Dyadobacter chenhuakuii: one gene and its partner. The protein of the gene in region 1 interacts with the protein of each later gene in a pairwise test. Links are inferred from orthologs where the notes say so. Each region holds a gene or a part of one and is shown on either strand. Other genes may lie near its edges. The genes, in order: ruvA and ruvC.

The links.
Region 2: the proteins of ruvA (region 1) and ruvC interact in binary tests that used the Escherichia coli proteins (3 or more experiments, as listed by UniProt). The link is inferred for Dyadobacter chenhuakuii from one-to-one orthologs.

Annotation. Positions count from the first base shown.
Region 1 is NZ_CP098805.1:3,596,716-3,599,968, reverse strand. The notes cover bases 239-3,161. They hold ruvA (Holliday junction branch migration protein RuvA), read left to right. Parts: upstream 239-1,366; coding sequence 1,367-1,957; downstream 1,958-3,161. Other genes in these bases: sov (T9SS outer membrane translocon Sov/SprA), read left to right, coding at 2,056-3,161; NFI80_RS14845 (lytic transglycosylase domain-containing protein), read left to right, coding at 239-1,335. In the rest of the region: more of NFI80_RS14845, read left to right, coding at 1-238; more of sov, read left to right, coding at 3,162-3,253. UniProt on the Escherichia coli protein: The RuvA-RuvB-RuvC complex processes Holliday junction (HJ) DNA during genetic recombination and DNA repair.
Region 2 is NZ_CP098805.1:2,290,802-2,294,096, reverse strand. What follows is about bases 160-3,124. They hold ruvC (crossover junction endodeoxyribonuclease RuvC), read left to right. Parts: upstream 160-1,332; coding sequence 1,333-1,917; downstream 1,918-3,124. Other genes in these bases: NFI80_RS09455 (zinc-dependent metalloprotease), read right to left, coding at 1,920-3,124; NFI80_RS09465 (lysylphosphatidylglycerol synthase transmembrane domain-containing protein), read right to left, coding at 306-1,325; NFI80_RS09470 (glycosyltransferase family 2 protein), read right to left, coding at 160-301. In the rest of the region: more of NFI80_RS09470, read right to left, coding at 1-159; more of NFI80_RS09455, read right to left, coding at 3,125-3,295.

The DNA of each region.
Region 1 (3,253 bases):
ATTCCCCTTACTTACCACAAAACTTCCCACGAGTTTGTAGAGTATTTTATTTATAAAAAGGCAGAATTCACTCAGACAATGATGGAGAAGATGCCGCTCTACTTCCCCATTTTTGAAAAAACGCTGGCCAAGCACGGTTTGCCGACAGAACTTAAATATCTGTCAATGATCGAGTCGGGGCTTAACCCAACCGTGATCTCTCATGCAAGAGCAGGCGGTTTGTGGCAGTTCATGCCGGCGACCGGCCGTGAATTTGGTCTTTATCAGGACAAATACATTGACGAACGCTTCGAGCCTGTGAAAGCGACCGAGGCTGCCTGCCGTTATCTGAAACAACTTTACAATATTTTTGGTGACTGGGAGCTTGCATTGGCTTCCTATAACACAGGCCCGGGCAATGTGAAACGCGCCATGCGCCGCTCACGCGGAACCACGTTCTGGACCATCTACAATGTCCTTCCCCGCGAAACCCGCTCATATGTTCCGCAATACGTTGCGATGAACTATATGATGAACTATGGTAACGACCACGGCATTTACCCGGCCCAAACCGAGTTCCAGATCCCTAACGACACCATTCATATCAACGGCTATATTGATTTGCTGGCATTCTGCAAGAACAGCAACATCAATTTTGATGACATTAAGAAATTAAACCCGCAAATCACCAAAACGTCCCTGCCGGACCAGACCCGGGATTTCGTACTCAAAGTGCCGAGTATGCAATACACTTACCTGGTTAGCAACCGGAACTCCATTATGGATTCCTGCACCCGCAGATTGCTTCTTCAACCGAATGTAATGGTTGCAAAGCTGGATAGCACTGCATTAGACTCGATGGGTAAAAATCCTGCTTTTCCTTATGCCACAATGGTTAGCCAGCAATCAACTTCGGAGTACGACGAAGATCTGGATGAAGAGCATGACGAAATAGTTTTACAAAAGACACGTACAAAAAGAGCTACACACACCGTTAGAAGAGGAGAGAGTTTAAACTCGATCTCAAAGAAATACAGAGTGTCGGTTTCTGAGCTTAAAAAATGGAATCATTTACGCCGCACCAACATTGCCAGGGGTCAGCGTCTGGTGATTCTGAAAGAAGTGAAAGAGCCCGTTCGCGCTGCGAGAGTTGCAGCAAATTCGACTCCAGCGGTTAAAAAGGAAATTGTAAGAAATGACAGGCATACTAAAAAGCGTTACCATACAGTTCAGAAAGGGGATACGCTCTGGATTATTTCACAACGTTACGGACTGGAAATAGGACAATTGAAAAAGAAAAACAGAATCAGAGGAAATGCGATTAAACCAGGCCAAAAATTGATCGTTTCCAGCTAGTGAACAAGAGTCAATTACACATACTATTTATATGATTGCCTACGTTAACGGAACTGTAGTCTACAAAGATCCGGCTTATGCCATTATTGATGTAAACGGATTAGGCTATGAAGTTCGGATTTCATTACAAACCTATACTTCACTGCCTGAACTGGGCGAGCGTTGCAAACTTGTAACGTACCTGAATATACGGGAAGACGCCCACATACTATACGGGTTTTGGGGAAGTGATGAGAAAAAGCTTTTCCTAGACCTGATAGGCATTTCGGGTGTAGGGCCATCAACGGCCCTGGTTATGTTATCGTCGCTTTCTTCATCGGAAATACGACAAGGAATAATAGATGAAGACCTGCGATTGATCCAGTCAATTAAAGGCATCGGGTCCAAAACTGCTCAGCGCGTAATACTTGAATTAAGGGATAAAATTCGCAAGGAAGATCTGGTGTCTACCGGTCCGAGGACCATAGACAATCCTTCCGGCACTGTGAAAAGTGAGGCGCTTGCTGCACTGGTTACACTGGGAATTCCCAAAGCCACCGCAGAAAAAAGTCTTGACGCTATCATCAAGCGTGAAGGTCAGGCGGTCACCGTTGAGAATCTTATTAAGTTGGCACTTCGATAACCGAACTGTAATGATATTTGGTAAAAAAATTTACGATAGTAAAGTCGTTTTGATGGATTTGATTGTAGCTGCAACCTTCTCTAAATAAGTATTATACCTTGTCATCAACGATTTACTCCTTTCTTTTTAAGGCATTAACCATATCAACAGGCGCTGTTCTGTTAGCGAATGTATCCGTTGATATGGACGAACCTTATTCCGGGCAGGCGCAGGACTGGGCAATTATTGCCGATACTGTAAGAGAAGATACTTCCAAAAAGAAAATAGATAGGTCTGGTAGTCAGCTTATTATGCGTTGGAAAGATTTTTATTCCAACCGCATTGCTGAACCAAGGCCACGCTCCCCGTTTTATCTCCGTGATCCGGCCAATGTATCCATTCAACTGGACAGCGCTGGTAAAGTAGCCGTTTCCGAAAGCATACAGACCCCGACTGGTAACTTCAATTACCGGGCGCCGGAACGGATGGATCTTTCCACTTATGACAAGATTCAGGAAGATCGTGCATTCAAAAGTCTGCTGCGCGAATATGCTGGCAGGCAGGATGGAAAAAGTGCCATGGGGTCGCGGGGGCTATTGCCTAAACTGGACATTCCGCCTGGACTTTCCAAGTTGCTGGGAGATGATTTTATCAATTTCAAACCCACCGGTTTTGTGTCGCTGGATCTGGGCTTAATGCACCAGTTCCTTGATAACCCGGCCATCCCGATACGGCAACGCAGGAATACGCAGTTCATTTTTAATGAGCAGATCAGCATTAATTTTGATGCAAGGCTAGGTGATCAGCTTGGTTTCCAAACCAACTTTGATACAAAGGCTAATTTCAACTTTGAAAATGCCATTAAGCTGAATTATAAGAACCCGGAAGAAAGTTTTATCCGGAAAATTGAAGCAGGTAACATCAACTGGGCCATTAACAGCCAGCTGATTCCCGGCGTTCAGAACCTTTTTGGTTTGAAAACGGACCTTCAATTCGGCCGGTTAAGCGCAACTGTTGTAGCCTCGCAGCAGAAATCCAGTAAAGAGAGAATTGTTTTAAGAGGAGGGGCGCAAAGCAGGGATTTTGAGTTACGTGCCGATACTTACGACGAAAACCGAAATTTCTTCCTGTCGCAATATTTCCGGAACATTTACGAGAGCTCGTTGAAGAACACGCCAACCATTACATCGGGCGTGACGGTTACGCGTATGGAGGTGTATGTTACTAACCGCACCACCACAACGGAATCGCTCAGAAACGTTGTCGGTTTCGCGGATTTGGGAGAACCTGCTCCCTATAAGTCGGCTAATCCAAGTT
Region 2 (3,295 bases), 1.3 Mb from region 1 along the record:
CAGCAAGCGCCTGGACGATCGCCGCAGTGCGGTCGGTGGAGTTGTCGTCCATGATGAGTACTTCGAATTGCTCATGCGGGAAATGTTGCTTATCCAGATCATTGAGCAGCAAACCAATGTTATCCTCCTCATTCCGCACCGGGACAATGACCGTGATGAAGATCCGTTTATCAAACTTAAAAACACCCGATGGCTTGATCCGATTCCAGAAAAAGGTAAGAATGAATGTAAAGACCGAGTAACTCAAAATGACGAGCCAGAGTAGGGGAATCAGCCAGGAAGTTATATAATGGGTTGTCATTGAATTAGTTATTGGAGCCGGAAAATTTCATCTTACTCCATTTATATTTCCAGATCAGGAAAATCCCGATCAGGATCGGTCCGAGCACATTGAGTATCCAGACCAAAAAAGTTGCCGCGATAATCTCGTCCGCAGGCAAATGATATTGTTTAAAAACCAGCAAAGCAGTGAATTCCCTCAGCCCAAGATCACCCAGCACATTGATAGCCGGGATCAGCGTTTTGGCCAGAAAAATCAACGAAACCGCAGAGGCGAGTTCAAGCGCAGGAACGGGAAAGTTGAAAAGGGATAGCGCCAGGACGAACTGGCTCAGGAACACGGCGTAACGCAGCGACCCATATAACGTAGAAACACCAATATCCCATGCAGCGTAATTGCCGATAATGCGAAGATAAGTGTGCATTTTCTGGAAAACTTTGCGCCTAGGATGCCAGTCGGTGAGTGGTTTGCGGAACTGTATAACCAAAATCCCGGAAATAATCACCACGGCAAGGACTACATTAATCACCTGTTTGCTTTGCAGAGAAAGCCCTATTTTTTCCTGCAAATGAAACCAGCCCACCGCACCGGCCACCACGGAAATGTAAAACTGAATGCCATTGGAAACAATCGCTGCTCCAATCGCTTCCAGCCGCCGGTCCGACTTCAATGCAGCCACGCGCCCGATGGTGTCGCCAAGCTGCGCCGGGGCCGCAACGCCAAATGCAAGGCCGGTTAATGTGCCCCGAAATGCGTCCCGGAAGCTGATATCAACCACTTTTTTTGCCAGTTGCTGCCATTTCAAACTTTCAAGCGCCCAGTTGACGGGCACCAGCAGCAGCATAATAAACAAGATCGGGAAATGATCAACCACAAGGATATCATGAAAAACAGCGCCGACGTCGCCGATGCCTTTTTGCTCATTCCGGAATGTTTTATAGATGTAACTCAGGATCAGGAGCGTGATGATGAGCTTGCCCAGCCAGAGGAGGTTTTGCAGGTTTCTTTTTTCTTTGGCAGGGGAGAGTTCCTTATCTTGCACCATGATTAAAATGCAGCAAACCGACGCTACCGAAAAAGTGATTATTGGAGTCGATCCCGGCACCCAGGTGATGGGTTACGGGGTGATTTCGGTGAAAGGCCAGCACATTACTTTGGTTCAATATGGTGTGATTCATCTGAGCAAATATACTACGCACGAGTTGAAGTTAAAGAAAATCTTTGAGCGCATCACCCAGCTCATCGAGGAATATCTGCCCGACGAAATGGCGATTGAAGATCCATTTTACGGCAAAAATCCGCAATCCATGCTCAAACTTGGCCGCGCGCAAGGCGTGGCGATGGCCGCCGCCCTCGCCAGGGACATTCCGATCGTCGAATATTCGCCTAAAAAGGTTAAACAGTCGGTGACAGGCAGCGGAAGCGCTTCCAAGGAGCAGGTTGCCTATATGCTGGAAAAAATCCTGAACATGGAACTGAGCCGCGAATTTATGGACGCCACCGACGGAATCGCGATTGCCATTTGCCACCAATATCACGCCAATTCACCTGCTTCTGTTTCAGCCGGCTCTTCCAAAAAATCTAAAAAAGGCGGCTGGGGCGCGTTTGTAAGCGAGAATCCGCAGCGCGTTAAATAACCTCAGCGTACCATTCTCAGTGTTTTCGTCACATTGCCGGCTTTGAGCTGATAAATGTAAATCCCCGATGGAAGCAACGGCCCGTCAAGCTTCGCAATGTGCCAGCCCGCAGGAAATTTGCCGTCTGCTAATAATTTGATCCTTTGTCCTTTAACATTATATAAGGTCAATGTCATCTGTTCATCAGCGGGGAGGAAAAAAGCAATGTCCGTGCTCGCACCGGCTGGGTTAGGAACATTCTGCATCAAAGTAACTTCATCAGGCCTGTTAGCATTGGGAGATGCCATGATTTTGAATGCAACACTTTCATTGCTAGTCACTTCCGGTTCTGTGGTTGCGGTTCTCAGCTGGTAAGTGCCGCCCATAATGTCTGCTGGAATCGTTAGGGTGTAAGCCCTGCCCGTCATGTTCACGCCGGTAATTTTTGTGATTGCGTTGTTGGCGGTGTTGCGCAGGACAAAGGTGGTTTCGTTATTTTTTCCAAAAGTCGTGTTTGTGGTCAGCGTCACGGTTATTTCTTCGCCGGCATTGTAGGATGCTTTGGGCTGGAAGCGCTGGAACTCGTTTTCCTGAAACGAGTGGATTTCGCCTCCGGTTGTGAGAATCAACAGCTTATCATTGAAAATAGTAATGTCAAACGGCTCTTTTAGTATATTCAGGCCATCGGCATAAGCGGTTGTTTTTTGGTCTTTATACCTAATCAATGCATGCGGCTCGTAATTCTGATCGGGATAACCGTAAGCAGCCGCCCACATTTGATTGTTTTTGTCAAAAATGATTTTTCGGATCATGTAACCTGGCAATGAGAAGAGCGGCTCCCAGGTTTCGGAATTTTTTCTCAGTTTCGAAACACCCCATTCACCATAGGCAAAAAGATTCTGCTGGCTGTCAAAAGCAATGCCTGCAATGCCTGGATAACCATTCAAATGAGGCTGCGGAGCCCAATGATTATCTTTAAATGAATAGACCAGGCCACCCTCCATTACTGCCCATGCATTATCCGCGGCATCCGCTGCAACGCAAATCACGTGATTGCTGCCAAGGACATCCTGGCCGTAAAATGTCCATTCGCCATTCAGGAACCGCCCGACGCCGCGGTCAAATGTTTTGAAAAATACACCCGTTGAAGCGGTGATCACAAGCGGCGCTAATTCGTCCGAGAAAAACTTTTCGTTGGCAAAACTTCTGTCATATGTTCCGTCGACCTTGCGTTTGAGCAACGCATTGAAGCTCATCGCGAAAACGTCGTCCCATCTGGCGCCGAAAAAATGGATGGTGTTAGGGCTCTTGCCTTTTGTCGTTGCTATGGTGCTGGCTTGCCAGGTTTTGAGGTCTTTCGTTGTATAAAAGCCGTTGCTGAATTCGTAGACGTACAGTT